3 regions of the Streptomyces sp. NPDC050439 genome follow, and region 2 is predicted to be linked to each of the others. Evidence: riboswitches for the same ligand, from Rfam matches in the RefSeq annotation. Region 2 holds a riboswitch; each other region holds the start of a gene.

Region 1 (5,165 bases), on a different contig from region 2:
GGCGGGCCGCGCGGACGAACTCTGCCGGTACGCCGTCCTGTTCGGCGACCCGCAGCTCGCCCTCACCGCCGTCGGGCGCGTCCTCGACGTGACCGCCGAAGAGGTCAAGGCGGCAGCGGCGGCCCGCCTGCGCCCCGACAACCGCGCGGTGCTCGTGTACGAGCCCATCGACGGCACCGCGGGCGCCGAAGCCACCGACGAGGACGAAGAGGAGGCGGCGAAGTGACCGAGGCCGCAACGATGCAGTTCCATCCGCAGCCCCAGGCGGGCGACGCACGGCCGTGGGCCTTCCCCGCGCCCGAGCGCGCCACCCTGGACAACGGCCTCACGGTGCTGCGCTGCCACCGCCCCGGCCAGCAGGTCGTCGCGGTGGAGGTCCACCTGGAGGCGCCGCTCGACGCCGAACCCGCGGGCCTCGACGGCGTCGCCACCATCATGGCGAGGGCCTTCAACGAAGGCACGGACAAGCACTCCGCCGAGGACTTCGCCGCCGAACTCGACCGCTGCGGCGCCACCATGGACGCGCACGCCGACCACCCCGGCGTACGCGTCTCGCTCGAAGTCCCGGTCTCCCGCCTCCCGAAGGCGCTCGGCCTGCTCTCCGACGCCCTGCGTGCCCCCGCCTTCGCGGACAGCGAGATCGAGCGCCTCGTGCGCAACCGCCTGGACGAGATCCCGCACGAGGCCGCGAACCCGGGGCGCCGCGCCGCCAAGGAGCTCTCCCGGCAGCTCTTCCCGGCGACCTCCCGCATGTCGCGCCCCCGTCAGGGCACCGAGGAGACGGTCACGGCCATCGACTCGGCGGCGGTTCGCACCTTCTACGAGAAGCACGTGCGGCCCGCCACGGCGACCGCCGTCGTCGTGGGCGACCTGACCGGCGTCGACCTGGACGCCGTTCTCGCCGACACCGTCGGCGCCTGGACGGGAGGCACCGCCGAGCCGCGTCCGGTGCCCCCCGTGACCGCGGACGACACCGGGCGTGTCGTCATCGTGGACCGCCCCGGAGCGGTCCAGACGCAGCTGCTCATCGGCCGCGTGGGACCGGACCGCCACGACCGCGTCTGGCCCGCGCAGGTGCTCGGCACGTACTGCCTCGGCGGCACCCTCACCTCACGCCTGGACCGCGTCCTGCGCGAGGAGAAGGGATACACCTACGGCGTACGGTCGTTCGCCCAGGTCCTGCGTTCCGCACCGGACGGCACCGGCGCCGCGATGCTCGCCATCAGCGGCTCCGTGGACACCGAGTCCACGGGCCCGGCGCTCGACGACCTGTGGAAGGTCCTGCGCACCCTCGCGGCCGACGGCCTCACGGACGCCGAGCGCGATGTCGCCGTGCAGAACCTGGTGGGCGTCGCCCCGCTCAAGTACGAGATGGCGGCGTCCGTCGCGGCCACCCTCGCCGATCAGGTCGAGCAGCACCTGCCGGACGACTTCCAGGCGCAGCTGTACCGCCAGTTGGCCGCGACCGGCACCGTGGAGGCCACTGCCGCCGTCGTGAGCGCCTTCCCGGTGGACCGCCTGGTGACGGTGCTCGTCGGTGACGCCGCGCAGATCGAGGAGCCCGTCAGGGCGCTCGGCATCGGTGAAGTGAGTGTCGTCACCGGCTGAGCATGGTGACAGGCTGAGTGACAGTCAGGACATATCGGGACCCCAGTGGCTGAGATTAACCACTGGGGTCCTCATATGTCCGAATTGGTATGGAGGTTACGTGTCTGACCTGTGGCGTGCGCTACAAAAGCTCTGATCCGTTTGTCGTTTGAAAGATGGCCCGCTTAGCGTCATCCCGGCTGTTCGTCATGCAGTAGTCGCACCCGCGGCACCGGACAGTCATCGCCGAGTCCCCGTACGGCGCGAGCCAGGGGAGCCGGGGACCCACATGTCCCCTTGGGGTGAATCGGGAACCTTGCCGTCAGGTGAGGGACTCGTAGGAGACCTTCCTGCTCCGAACCCGTCAGCTAACCCGGTAGGCGAGAAGGAAGGAAAGGATCAGCCGCTTCATGGCGTTCACCCGTGCCACCGGGAAGCACCGTCGCCCGAGCCGCCTCACGCGTACCACCGCGAACGTGGCGGGCGTCGCAGCCCTCACCACCACCGGTGTCATCGGAGGCCTGGCCGCTCCGGCGCTCGCCGCCGACGACGCGGCGGCCCTTGAGCACACCGGCCTGACCCAGGCCATCTCCGTCGGCGACTCGCTCGCCGAGAGCATCGACGCGCAGGCCGCCGCCCAGCAGCAGGCCGCCGACGACGCCGCGGCCGCCAAGAAGGCCGAAGAGGCCGCCAAGAAGAAGGCCGAAGAGGCGAAGCGCAAGGCCGAGGCCGAGGCGAAGGCCAAGGCCAAGAAGGAGCGCGAGGCCAAGGAGCGCGCCGCTCGCGAGGCCGAGCGCAAGCGCCTCAACAGCTACGTCTCCCCGATCTCCGGTTCGTACGTCTCCACGGGCTACCAGACCGGCGGCGCCATGTGGTCCTCCGGCAGCCACACCGGCGTCGACTTCCACGCCGCGTCCGGCACCTCGGTCCACGCGGTCGGCTCCGGCACCGTCGTCGAGGCCGGCTGGGGCGGCGCCTACGGCAACAACGTGGTCATCAAGATGAACGACGGCACGTACACCCAGTACGGCCACATGTCGTCCCTCGGTGTCACGGTCGGCCAGGCGGTCACTCCGGGCCAGCAGATAGGCCTCTCCGGCTCCACCGGCAACTCCAGCGGCCCGCACCTGCACTTCGAGGCCCGCACCGGCGCGGACTACGGCACGGACATCGACCCCGTCTCGTACCTCCGCTCGCACGGCGTTAACGTCTGATTCCGGCGGTCTGATCCCCGCGGTCGACGGCGGACGCACGCAGCGCCACTGATTCACCGAAAGCCCCGGCTCGTCGAGAGCCGGGGCTTTCGTCGTTCCCGTATCTCCTTTGGCCAAAAGTATCCCTGGATTTCGGCCTGCCGTCGGAAATTCGGCCGTCCTGCAATAGAGTCGCAGAACAGGCGTCGATCGACCGCGTTACGCGGGGATTAAGGCGGAGGTCAGTCATGCGCATTCCCGCGCACTCGGTATGCACGGCCATCCGGGACGACATCGTGTCCGGTGTCTACGAACGGGGTGGCCGGCTCACCGAGGAACTGCTCGCGCGCCGCTACGGAGTCTCCCGCGTCCCGGTGCGCGAAGCCCTGCGCACCCTTGAGGCGGAGGGCTTCGTCGTCACGCGCCGGCACGCGGGCGCGTGCGTCGCGGAGCCCACCGAGCAGGAGGCCGCCGACCTCCTGGAGATCCGCGCGCTCCTGGAGCCGCTGGGCGCGGCCCGCGCCGCCCAGCGTCGCACGGAGGCGCATCTGAAGGTCCTGCGCGGTCTCGTCAGGCTCGGCCAGGAGCGGTCGAGGCGCGGCCAGAGCGAGGATCTGCGCTCCCTGGGCGGCTGGTTCCACGAGACGCTCGCCCAGGCGTCCGGCAGCCCGGGCCTCACGGCACTGCTCACCCAGCTCCGGCACAAGATCGCCTGGATGTACGTGGTCGAGACGGCGGCCGCTCCCGCCGAGACCTGGGCCGAGCACGCCGCGATCGTCGACGCGGTCGCTCGCGGGGACGCGGAACGGGCCCGCGCGCTCACCGCTCAGCACACGGAGCGGACGGCCGCCGCGCACCGGCCGCGCTTCGTGCGCCATCTCTCCGGTGTGAGGGGTTCGCAACATTCCGTAAACACGGTGGGTCTGCGGCTTTAACAGAGGCGCCGTATACAAAGAAGTGGAAAGAAGCGCTATTGAGGGGGGCGTTATTTCTGCTGCCCGAATACTGCCCGAATAGCAGTGGAAAAACGCCGAAGGGCCCGCCCCTATTTCGGGGGCAGGCCCTTCGGCGTATGAGTACCAGTCTTTACTAGACGGTCTCGGGGAGTTCCTCGAGGCCGTCCGCGACCAGCTTCGCCAGACGGTCGAGGGCGGCGTCCGCACCCTCGGCCTCGGAGGCGAGCACGATCTCCTCGCCGCCCTGCGCGCCCAGACCGAGCACCGCGAGCATGGAGGCGGCGTTCACGGGGTTGCCGTCAGCCTTGGCGATCGTCACGGGGACGCCGGCGGCGGTGGCCGCGCGGACGAAGATGGAGGCGGGTCGGGCGTGAAGGCCCTCGGCCCAGCCGACGTTGACGCGGCGCTCAGCCATGTGTTGCTGCCCTTCCAGGTGTCTCACACTTGTCTAGACCAGTGTCTCATGCCGTCACGAGTGCTCCGCCGGCTGTTCGACGTCTCCTAGCCTGCCCCGGCCAAGGCACCCCCGCGACCCGTACCCTGGGCCCATGCAGACCCCGTCGGACCGGCACGCATACCCCTCCCACTGGGAAGCGGACGTCGTCCTGCGTGACGGAGGCACCGCCCGGATCAGGCCGATCACGGCCGAGGACGCGGACCGCCTGGTCAGCTTCTACGAACAGGTCTCGGACGAGTCGAAGTACTACCGCTTCTTCGCGCCCTACCCCCGCCTGTCCGCCAAGGACGTGCACCGCTTCACCCATCACGACCAGGTGGACCGGGTGGGTCTCGCGGCCACCGTGGGCGGCGAGTTCATCGCCACCGTCCGCTTCGACCGCATCGACGAGCGCGGCATGTCCGCCAGCGCGCCCGCCGACGAGGCCGAGGTCGCCTTCCTCGTGCAGGACGCCCACCAGGGCAGGGGAGTGGCCTCCACCCTTCTCGAACACATCGCCGCCGTAGCCAGGGAGCGCGGCATCCGCCGTTTCGCCGCCGAGGTGCTGCCCGCGAACACCAAGATGATCAAGGTGTTCACGGATGCGGGCTACCAGCAGAAGCGCAGCTTCGAGGACGGCGTCGTACGGCTCGAGTTCGATCTGGAGCCGACCGACCGCTCGCTCGCCGTGCAGCGCGCCCGCGAGCAGCGGGCCGAGGCGCGGTCGGTGCAGCGGCTGCTCACGCCGAAGTCGGTCGCGGTGATCGGCGTCGGACGCACGCCGGGCGGCGTGGGGCGCAGCGTCCTGCGGAACCTGCGCGAAGCGGGCTTCACGGGACGGCTGTACGCGGTGAACAGTGCGTTCGACTTCGAGGCGGGGGAGAGCACCGAGGTCGACGGGGTGCCCGCGTACCGCTCCGTGCGGGACATCGACGAGGCCGTCGAGCTCGCCGTGGTCACCGTGCCCGCCGAGCGGGTGCCGCAGGCCGTCGA
Region 2 (5,165 bases):
ACTCCGGCCCTCCCTCCCCCGACGCCTACGCTCAACCGGTTCCCGCCGAGCACGAGTTCACACCCGACGAGGCTCCCGCCGATTCACTCGGCCCGGTCGAGCCGACCCGCAGGGTCTCCGCGGGTGACGACGAGCCTCCGCTCATGGACCGTTCGCACGGCTCCCGCTCTCGGGCCCGCCGCCGCTCCCCCGCCAAGCGCTCCGCGCTCTTCACCGTCGCCGTGCCCTCCGCCTGCGTGATGGGCGTCGCGGGTATCGCCGCGGCGTCCGTGGGCAACTTCGGCGGCGACGACGGCAAGGAGACGCAGGCGGCAACGGCCCCGGACCCCACGTCGGTGCAGCCCTCCGCCGCGAACAACAAGCTCGACACGCAGCTGGCGAACCTCTCGGCGGACGCCGGTGACTTCGCGGACCGCGCGAGCCGCACGCAGGAACGTATCGACCTCAAGGCGGAGAAGGTCGCCGCCCAGAAGAAGGCCGCCGAGGAGGCCGCGCGCAAGGAGCGCCTGCGCCCGAAGTTCTCTTTGCCGGTGAAGCAGCACGGTCTGAGCGCGTACTACGGCCAGGCCGGCGTCAACTGGATGTCCGCGCACTCCGGAATCGACTTCCCGGTGTCGTACGGCACCGAGGTGCTCGCCGCCACCGACGGCACGGTCTCCACGAAGTGGAACAGCGCCTACGGCAACATGGCGATCGTGACCGCCAAGGACGGCACGGAGACGTGGTACTGCCACCTCTCCACGCACAAGATCTCCAGCGGCCCCGTCAAGGCGGGCGACCCCATCGCCTTCTCCGGGAACTCCGGCAACTCCACTGGTCCGCACCTGCACTTCGAGGTGCGTCCCGCGGGCGGCTCGGCCATCGACCCGCTGCCGTGGCTGCGCAGCCACAACCTCGACCCGACGTAACTCCGGCCGCCCCCGCGGCTCCTGGGGCCCTAGAGCTTCTCCACCGGCGCGTACCGCAGGAGGAGCCGCTTCGGCTTCGGCTCTCCGAAGTCCACCGTCGCCTCGGCGTTCGCGCCCGTCCCCTTCACGCCGACCACGGTCCCGAGGCCGAACTGGTCGTGCGTGACCCGGTCCCCGACCGCGAGCGCGACCACCGGCTTCTCCGACGCGCGACGCGTGGCGAAGCCCTGGGCGCCGCCGGTCCGCGAGCGGGACGACGACAAGGAGGAGGCGATCCCGGCTGCGGGGCCGGAAGTGGCCGGCGCGCCGACGGAACCCTTCCGCTTCCAGTCCAGGTGCGCCTCCGGGATCTCCTCCAGGAAGCGTGAGGGCGGGTTGTACGAGGGCTGTCCCCAGGCGCTGCGCATCGAGGACCGCGTCAGATAGAGCCGCTCACGCGCGCGCGTGATGCCCACATACGCGAGGCGGCGCTCCTCCTCCAGCTCCTTGACCTGGCCGAGGGAGCGCATGTGCGGGAAGACTCCGTCCTCCATGCCGGTCAGGAAGACGACCGGGAACTCCAGGCCCTTGGCGGTGTGCAGTGTCATCAGCGTGATGACTCCGGAGCCGTCGTCCTCCTCGTCCGGGATCTGGTCGGAGTCGGCGACGAGCGCGACCCTTTCCAGGAACTCGGAGAGCGTGCCGGACACGCCAGTGCCCGCGGCCTCCTCGCCCTCGGTCGCGCCTTCGACTTCGCCTTCGCCTTCGCTGTCGCTGTCGTTGTCGCTTTCAGCGGTCGCCGCACCGCTGTCCTGCTCGAACTCCAGGGCCACGGCGGCGAGTTCCTGGAGGTTCTCGATGCGGGTCTCGTCCTGCGGGTCGGTCGAGGCCTGCAACTCGGCCAGATACCCGGTCCGTTCGAGCACGGCCTCCAGGACCACGGCGGGCCCCGCGCCGGACTCGACGATGGTCCGCAGCTCCTCCATCAGGACGTTGAAACGCTTGACGGCGTTCGCCGAGCGGGCCGCCATTCCGTACGCCTCATCGACGCGCTTCAGGGCCTGCGGGAAGGAGATCTTCTCGCGCTGCGAGAGCGCGTCGATCATCGCCTCCGCGCGGTCACCGATACCCCTCTTGGGCACGTTCAGAATGCGCCGCAGTGGGACGGAGTCCTCCGGGTTGGCGAGCACGCGCAGATACGCGAGGACGTCCCGGACCTCCTTGCGCTCGTAGAAGCGGACGCCGCCGACGACCTTGTAGGGCAGGCCGACGCGGATGAAGATCTCTTCGAAGACACGCGACTGCGCGTTCGTCCGGTAGAAGATCGCGACGTCGCCCGCCTTCGCGTCGCCCGCGTCGGTGAGCCGGTCGATCTCGTCGGCGACGAACTGCGCCTCGTCGTGCTCGGTGTCGGCGACATAGCCGGTGATGCCGGCGCCCGCGCCCGCGTTGGTCCACAGGTTCTTGGGGCGGCGGCTTTCGTTGCGCTCGATGACTGCGTTGGCCGCGGTCAGGATCGTCTGCGTGGAGCGGTAGTTCTGCTCCAGGAGGATCGTGGTCGCGTCGGGGTAGTCCTCCTCGAACTGGAGGATGTTGCGGATCGTCGCGCCGCGGAAGGCGTAGATCGACTGGTCGGCGTCACCCACGACACACAGCTCGGCCGGGTCGTCGCCCTCGCCTCCGGAGGGGCCCACCAGCTCGCGCACCAGGGCGTACTGCGCGTGGTTGGTGTCCTGGTACTCGTCGACCATGACGTGGCGGAAGCGGCGGCGGTAGTGCTCGGCGACGTCCGGGAACGCGCGGAACATGTGGACCGTCGTCATGATCAGGTCGTCGAAGTCGAGGGCGTTCGCCTCGCGCAGCCGCGACTGGTACATCGCGTACGCCTGGGCGAGCGCCTTCTCGAAGCCGTCGGCGGCCTGTCCCGCGAAGGTCTCCTCGTCGATCAGCTCGTTCTTCAGGTTCGAGATCTTGGCGCTGAAGGACTTCGGCGGGAACTTCTTCGGGTCGATGTCCAGGTCACGGCAGACCAGCGCCATCAGCCGCTTGGAGTCGGCGGCGTCGTAGATCGAGAAGGAGGAGGTGAAGCCCAGCTTCTTCGACTCGCGGCGCAGGATGCGGACGCAGGCGCTGTGGAAGGTCGACACCCACATCGCGTTCGCCCGCGGTCCGACGAGCTGCTCGACGCGCTCCTTCATCTCGCCCGCGGCCTTGTTCGTGAACGTGATCGCCAGGATCTGTCCCGGGTGCACGTGCCGCTCGGCCAGGAGATACGCGATGCGGTGCGTCAGGACCCGGGTCTTGCCGGAGCCCGCGCCCGCGACGATGAGCAGCGGTGAGTCCGCGTGCACGACGGCCGCGCGCTGGTTCTCGTTCAGCCCGTCGAGCAGGGCCGCCGGGTCGATCACGGGGCGCGGGGCGCCGCCGCGGTAGTGCGCGTCCCGGGGTACGGGCGCGTCGAACTTCCCGTCGAACAGATCGTCCGGAACGGATTCCGGGGCACTGTCCTCGGGCGGCGGCGGGGGCTCCTCCTCGGAAGCCCGCGAGGGCTTGAGGTCCGCCAGGAAGCTGTCATCAAAGAGGCTGCTCATCGCCTCCCGAGTCTAGGCGGCCCCACTGACAACCCGCCCCGGGTTCCGGCCACGTCCACCCGCACACGGCCCGCCCGCGGATCGTCACGTTCCGCGACTGCGCTGCGTGTCCGCGTCAAGGGCTTCGTAAAGTAACGAAAATGTATCGGGCATATCGAACATCAACCTTCACACGGACCACACGAGTTGGCTACCGTGCTCCGCGGGCTGCTCGTACTCCCACCGGCGAACCCCGCCGGTAACGGGTGGCCTCCGCCGAGTTCGATCTCCTCGGAGCCGGGGACCCACCAAGAACTTGGGGTGAATCGGTCCCGTACGCAGTACGGGACTGTAGGGCAACCTTCCGGAACCACCCGCCCGAACCCGACAGCTAACCCGGTAGGCGGTCTACGGAAGGAGTCGCCTCCCTTGGCGTCGCACCGCAAGCCGCGGGCCCGCATCACCGGTCTGCGCACCGCTCCGGCCCTCGGCATCACGACGGCAGCCCTCACCTCCGTGGCCCTCCTGTCACAGAGCGCGCAAGCGGCACCGTCAGCGCCCCGGAAGCCCAGCCTCGAAGAGGTGCAGAAGAAGGTCGACGACCTCTACCACCAGGCGGGCGTGGCCACCCAGAAGTACAACTCGGTCAAGGAGCGCACCGACAAGCAGCGCAAGAAGGTCGACACCCTTCTCGACGACGTGGCCGAGCGCGCCGACAAGCTGAACGAGGCCCGCCGGCAGCTGGGCACGTTCGCCGCGGCCCAGTACCGCACCGGCGGCGTCTCCGAGACCGCCACGATGATGCTCGCCGACGACCCGCAGGGGTACTTCGACCAGAACCACCTGTCGGACCGGCTGACCGCACGCCAGAAGAAGGCGGTCGACGACTACCAGACGCAGCAGGCCTCGGCCACGAAGCAGCGCACGAAGGCCGCCAAGAGCCTGGAGACGCTGAGCGACTCGCGGAACGATCTGCGGACGAGCAAGCAGACCGTCCAGAAGAAGCTGGGCAAGGCGCGCACGCTGCTCTCGGAGCTGACGGCCGAGGAGAAGGCGCGGCTCGCGGCGATCGAGAAGAAGAAGGAAGAAGAGGCCAAGCGCAAGGCCGCCGAGCTGGCGCGCAAGCAGGAGGCCGAGGCGGAGGCCAAGCGCAAGGCGGCGGAAGAGGCCGCGGCCAAGGAGCGCGAGAAGGAGACCCCGGACTCGGGCACGGGGTCGGGTACGGGCTCGGGTTCCGACACCGGCACGGGTTCCGGCTCCGGCTCCGGCGGCACGGACAGTGGTTACGCGACGAAGGCCGCGAAGGTGATCAACTTCGCCGAGGCGCAGATCGGCAAGCCGTATGTGTGGGGCGCGACCGGGCCCGACTCCTACGACTGCTCCGGGCTCACCCAGGACGCGTGGAAGGCCGCGGGGATCTCTCTGCCGCGTACGACGTGGGACCAGGTGAAGGTCGGCACGACCGTGAAGACGGCCGACGCCAAGCCCGGCGACCTGGTGTTCTTCTACGACGACATCAGCCACGTCGGGATCTACATCGGCGACGGCAAGATGATCCACGCCCCGAAGCCGGGTACGAACGTCCGCGTCGAGTCGATCTACTACATGCCCATCCACAGTGTGGTGCGGCCCGCCTGAGCACTCGCCCAGGAACCCACCTACGCGCGCGTGGCGGGGGGGGCGGGCGGCGGGGTGGGCGGCCGGCAGG
Region 3 (5,165 bases), on a different contig from region 2:
GTCAATCTCATCGGCAACGGCACGTACGCCCTCCTCACCCACCCCGAGCAGCGCGAGCGGCTCCAGGAGTCGCTCGCGGGCGGCGACATCGGCCTCCTGGAAACGGGACTGGAGGAGCTCCTCCGCTTCGACGGTCCCGTCGAACTCGCCACCTGGCGGTACGCCACCGAGCCGCTGACCGTCGGAGGGGAGGACATCGCCGCCGGCGACCCCGTCCTCGTGGTCCTCGCCGCCGCTGATCGCGACCCCGCGCGATTCGACCGGCCGGACACGCTCGACCTCTCCCGCCGCGACAACCAACACCTCGGCTACGGCCATGGCATTCATTACTGTCTCGGCGCACCGCTGGCCAGACTCGAAGGGCAGGCCGCCCTCGCGACCCTCCTGCGGCGCCTCCCTGACCTGCGCCTGGCGGTGGAACCTGGTGATTTGAGATGGCGCGGCGGGCTGATCATGCGGGGACTGCGCACGCTTCCCGTGGAGTTCACACCCGCACAGCAGAGCAAATAATCGACCCCTGGAACGACGTTTAGCTGACGGACCGTCAAGACTGTGACTTTCACGTGATCTCCGCTGCATCGACTTGTGACAAGCGTTCGACTGCCGCTACGTTCACCGACGACTCGGCATCCCGTGCCGCAGTCGTCGCTCCAGTCACGCGAAAGGCAACCGCATGCTCTCCGGCAATGGTCGTCACCGACGCCCCCGCCAGGCCCCGGCCCTGATCGTCGCGGCAGGAGTGGCGGGATCGGCCATCGCGATCCCGCTGCTCGGCGCCACCAGCGCGAGCGCGGCGGACACCGCCACGTGGGACAAGGTCGCGGAGTGCGAGAGCGGCGGATCCTGGAGCTCGGACGCGGGCAACGGCTACTACGGCGGGCTCCAGCTCTCGCAGGAGACCTGGGAGGAGTACGGCGGCCTCGACTTCGCGCCGAGCGCCGACCAGGCGAGCCGTTCCCAGCAGATCTCCGTGGCCGAGAAGATTCTCGACGACCAGGGGCCCGACCACTGGCCGAGCTGCGCGCCGGTCGCCGGTCTCACCGAGGGCGGCGCCGCCGCCGACGTCGACCCGGGCGCCCCGATCACGACCATCCCTTCTGACGAGCCGTCGGAATCGACCGGTTCGGACGACGAGTCGTCGAAGCCGGGCGGGTCGGATGAGACGGACGCGTCGCCGAGCGAGTCGGCCGACCCCTCGGACGACGCCGAGCCGTCCGGGAAGCCGGACGCCGACGACGCGTCACGAGACAAGAATCACGACGAGTCGGGCAAGTCGGATGACTCGGACGAGTCGGCCGAGGCCGGTGACTCGACCAAGTCCGGTGACCCGGACAAGTCCGGGCGCGAAGAGGCCACTTCGCCCGCCCCCACCCCCTCCACCGGCGAGGGCGAAGGCCGCCACCGCGGCGGCAGCGCCGACGACGAGGCGTCCGAAGGCTCAGCCCGCGAGGGTTCGGGCCGGCACGCCTCACGCGGCGACGAGCGCGAGCACGACGTCACCGACGGGACGTACACGGTCCGTTCCGGGGACAGCCTCTCGGTCATCGCCGACGACCTGGAGGTGCAGGGCGGGTGGACCGAGCTGTACGCCGAGAACGAGAAGTCGGTCGGCACCGACCCCGACCTCATCCTTCCCGGTCAGAGCCTCGATTTGGGCGAAAAGTAGGGGTAGTTGGCGAGTCGCTTTGCGCTTGATGTCCCAATTGGCGCAAGTGAGACATGGGTCTCAGAAGCCCTGATCGTCTTTGAAATTCGGGCGATCGCATGTCTACGGTCGTGACCGCTCGCCACAGCGGGCCCCGCCGGTCGGTACGCCGAGTCCTGCCAACGGCCGTTCGGGAACAGTCGTCGCGTAAGCGCCGTAGGCAGGAGCGGGGGACCCAAGGTTTCCGCCGGGCCCGGCCGTTGAACGGCCTCGCGAGAGCGAGGCGGGGAGACGGACGGGAACGGCTAGGGGTTAAGTCGCACTCAGGAAGTGCGGCCGGGCAACTTCATCGGCCCGAACCCGACAGCTCACCTCGCAGGCGTCGGTGAGGGGATCACTCATGCTGTTTTCCAGCAAGGGCAAGCACCGCCGCCCGTCCAAGGCCACCCGTGTCGCCACGCTCGCCGGCGTCACCGGTGTCGCGGTCGCAGCCCCGCTGATGGCGGCCGGCCAGGCCTCCGCCGCCACGAACTCCGAGTGGGACGCCGTCGCCCAGTGCGAGTCGGGCGGCAACTGGTCCATCAACACCGGCAACGGCTACACGGGCGGCCTGCAGTTCTCGTCGTCCACCTGGGCGGCGTACGGCGGCACGAAGTACGCGCCCACCGCCGACAAGGCCTCCAAGGCCCAGCAGATCGAGATCGGCGAGAAGGTCCTCGCGGGTCAGGGCAAGGGTGCCTGGCCGAGCTGCGGTGTCGGCCTCTCGGGCGCCTCCAACGAGGGTGGCGGTGCGCAGGAGAGCGCCCCGCAGCAGACCCAGGAGCAGCCCAAGAGCCAGCCCACGCCGCAGACCGAGCAGCCGCAGCAGGCCGCTCCGAAGGCGGAGGCCGCGCCGAAGGCCGAGTCCAAGAAGACCGTCGAGACCCCGACCGGCAAGACGGTCAAGAAGGGTGACGGCGAGTACAAGGTCAAGAAGGGTGACACCCTCTCCAAGATCGCCAAGGCGGAGGACGTCAAGGGCGGCTGGCACAAGGTGTACAAGCTCAACGGCGACATCATCGAGAACGCCGACATGATCTTCCCCGGTCAGCAGCTCCACCTGAGCTAAGCGGTAGCTGCCGTCCCCACCCCGTCCCCTCGGGTCCACCCCGCCCCGGTGCGCGTATCCCCCGTACGCACCGGGGCGGGGTATGTTTGTTCCGTTCGGAAACTTTTTGCTCTCGGTTTGTCCACAGGACGGTCGCTCGGCTGGCTCTTGTCCGGGAGCCGGTTAGGCTCGTGTCCGCGAGGCCAACGCCTCGCGTACCCGCGTCACATCCCAGAAGGAGATGCTCGTGCCGTCCATCGACGTCGTCGTAGCCCGGGAAATCCTGGACTCCCGAGGCAACCCCACGGTCGAGGTCGAGGTCGGCCTCGACGACGGCAGCACGGGTCGTGCCGCCGTTCCGTCCGGTGCGTCCACCGGTGCTTTCGAGGCCATCGAACTCCGTGACGGTGACCCCAACCGTTACATGGGCAAGGGCGTGGAGAAGGCCGTCCTCGCCGTCATCGAGCAGATCGGCCCGGAGCTCGTCGGGTACGACGCGACCGAGCAGCGCCTGATCGACCAGGCGATGTTCGACCTCGACGCCACCGACAACAAGGGCTCGCTCGGCGCCAACGCCATCCTCGGCGTCTCGCTCGCCGTCGCGCACGCCGCGTCGGAGGCCTCCGACCTCCCGCTCTTCCGCTACCTCGGCGGCCCGAACGCGCACCTGCTGCCCGTTCCGATGATGAACATCCTGAACGGCGGGTCGCACGCCGACTCGAACGTCGACATCCAGGAGTTCATGATCGCGCCGATCGGCGCCGAGTCGTTCTCCGAGGCCCTGCGCTGGGGCACCGAGGTCTACCACACGCTGAAGAAGGTCCTGAAGGACAAGGGCCTCTCCACCGGCCTGGGCGACGAGGGCGGCTTCGCCCCGAACCTGGAGTCCAACCGCGCCGCGCTCGACCTCATCCTCGAGGCCATCAAGCAGGCCGGTTACGTCCCCGGCGAGCAGATCGCGCTCGCGCTCGACGTCGCCGCGTCCGAGTTCTACAAGGACGGCTCGTACGACTTCGAGGGCAAGTCCCGCTCGGCCGCCGAGATGACCGAGTACTACGAGGAGCTCGTCGCCTCGTACCCCCTCGTCTCCATCGAGGACCCGCTGTTCGAGGACGACTGGGCCGGCTGGAACGTCATCACCGAGAAGCTCGGCGACAAGGTCCAGCTCGTCGGCGACGACCTGTTCGTCACCAACCCCGAGCGCCTCGCCCGTGGCATCGAGGAGAAGTCGGCCAACGCCCTCCTGGTGAAGGTCAACCAGATCGGCTCGCTGACCGAGACCCTCGACGCCGTCGAGATGGCGCAGCGCAGCGGCTTCAAGTGCATGATGTCGCACCGCTCCGGCGAGACCGAGGACGTCACCATCGCCGACCTCGCCGTCGCCACCAACTGCGGCCAGATCAAGACCGGCGCCCCGGCCCGCTCCGAGCGCGTCGCCAAGTACAACCAGCTCCTGCGCATCGAGGAGATCCTGGACGACGCCGCGGTGTACGCGGGCCGTAGCGCGTTTCCCCGCTTCAAGGGCTGACGCCCTGCGCTCGGCGGTCCCCCGCTTCAAGGGCTGAACAGCTCAGGTGCTCGGCTCCGCTGAGTAGATACGTACGTCCCCGTACTCGGTCCCGTACCGTGTGCGGGGACGTTCGTACGTATCGGGGAGGCGGCACACATGGCCGTGAAGGACCGCGACCGGTTCTCCACCGCGACCAGGCTGCGGCTGCTCGGCGAGCAGACCGCGGAGCGTGTCTACCGCTCCCAGACCAAGCGCCAGGCGCGCCGCTCCCGGCTCACGGGACGCGCCGCGCTCCTCGCGCTCGTGCTGTGCTCGCTGGTCGTCGCGCTCGCCTACCCGATAAGGCAGTACGTCTCCCAGCGCGCGGAGATCGCCGACCAGCGCAAGGAGCAGGCCGAGCGCCGCGAGCACGTCGAGAGGCTGAAGGACGAGAAGGCCCGCTGGCGTGACGACGCGTACGCGGAGCAGCGCATCCGGGACCGGCTGCACTATGTGATGCCGGGTGAGACCGGCTACACGGTGATCGACCCCGAGGCGGCGCAGAAGCAGCGCACCGACCAGGGGGCCGCCGCCAGGCCCTGGTACTCGAACGTATGGGACGGCGTCGACAAGGCGGACCGCCCGGCCGACGACGGCTGAGCTCCGTAAGCCCCACGACGACTGAGCCCCACAGAAACCTCTACGGAACCGATCGAAAGACAGGCATGGAAACGCCCCCGCCGACCACCCCGCGCACCGAGCCCACCGACGCCGACGTCGAGGCATTCAAGCAGCAGCTCGGCCGCCCGCCGCGCGGCCTGCGGGCCATCGCCCACCGCTGCCCGTGCGGGCAGCCGGACGTCGTCGAGACGGCGCCGCGCCTTCCCGACGGGACGCCGTTCCCGACGACGTACTACCTGACGTGCCCGCGGGCCGCGTCCGCG

What was found. A riboswitch is a leader RNA that binds a small molecule or an ion and turns the genes downstream of it on or off. The one in region 2 is predicted to bind cyclic di-AMP.
Positions count from the first base shown of each region.
Region 1: another riboswitch for cyclic di-AMP. It lies ahead of AB0I66_RS23900 (M23 family metallopeptidase); the one in region 2 lies ahead of AB0I66_RS17665 (C40 family peptidase).
Region 3: another riboswitch for cyclic di-AMP. It lies ahead of AB0I66_RS33135 (transglycosylase family protein); the one in region 2 lies ahead of AB0I66_RS17665 (C40 family peptidase).

Region 1 is NZ_JBFAJT010000005.1:630,336-635,500, reverse strand. It holds gene AB0I66_RS23910 (pitrilysin family protein) at 1-226, shown strand, start outside; gene AB0I66_RS23905 (pitrilysin family protein) at 223-1,608, shown strand; cyclic di-AMP (ydaO/yuaA leader) riboswitch at 1,822-1,985, shown strand; gene AB0I66_RS23900 (M23 family metallopeptidase) at 1,998-2,801, shown strand; gene AB0I66_RS23895 (GntR family transcriptional regulator) at 3,029-3,715, shown strand; gene AB0I66_RS23890 (HPr family phosphocarrier protein) at 3,870-4,151, opposite strand; gene AB0I66_RS23885 (GNAT family N-acetyltransferase) at 4,285-5,165, shown strand, end outside.
Region 2 is NZ_JBFAJT010000004.1:69,209-74,373, reverse strand. It holds gene AB0I66_RS17675 (peptidoglycan DD-metalloendopeptidase family protein) at 1-908, shown strand, start outside; gene pcrA (DNA helicase PcrA) at 938-3,478, opposite strand; cyclic di-AMP (ydaO/yuaA leader) riboswitch at 3,722-3,879, shown strand; gene AB0I66_RS17665 (C40 family peptidase) at 3,887-5,095, shown strand.
Region 3 is NZ_JBFAJT010000009.1:133,843-139,007, reverse strand. It holds gene AB0I66_RS33145 (cytochrome P450) at 1-510, shown strand, start outside; gene AB0I66_RS33140 (transglycosylase family protein) at 674-1,666, shown strand; cyclic di-AMP (ydaO/yuaA leader) riboswitch at 1,848-2,042, shown strand; gene AB0I66_RS33135 (transglycosylase family protein) at 2,046-2,753, shown strand; gene eno (phosphopyruvate hydratase) at 2,980-4,260, shown strand; gene AB0I66_RS33125 (septum formation initiator family protein) at 4,399-4,881, shown strand; gene AB0I66_RS33120 (DUF501 domain-containing protein) at 4,947-5,165, shown strand, end outside.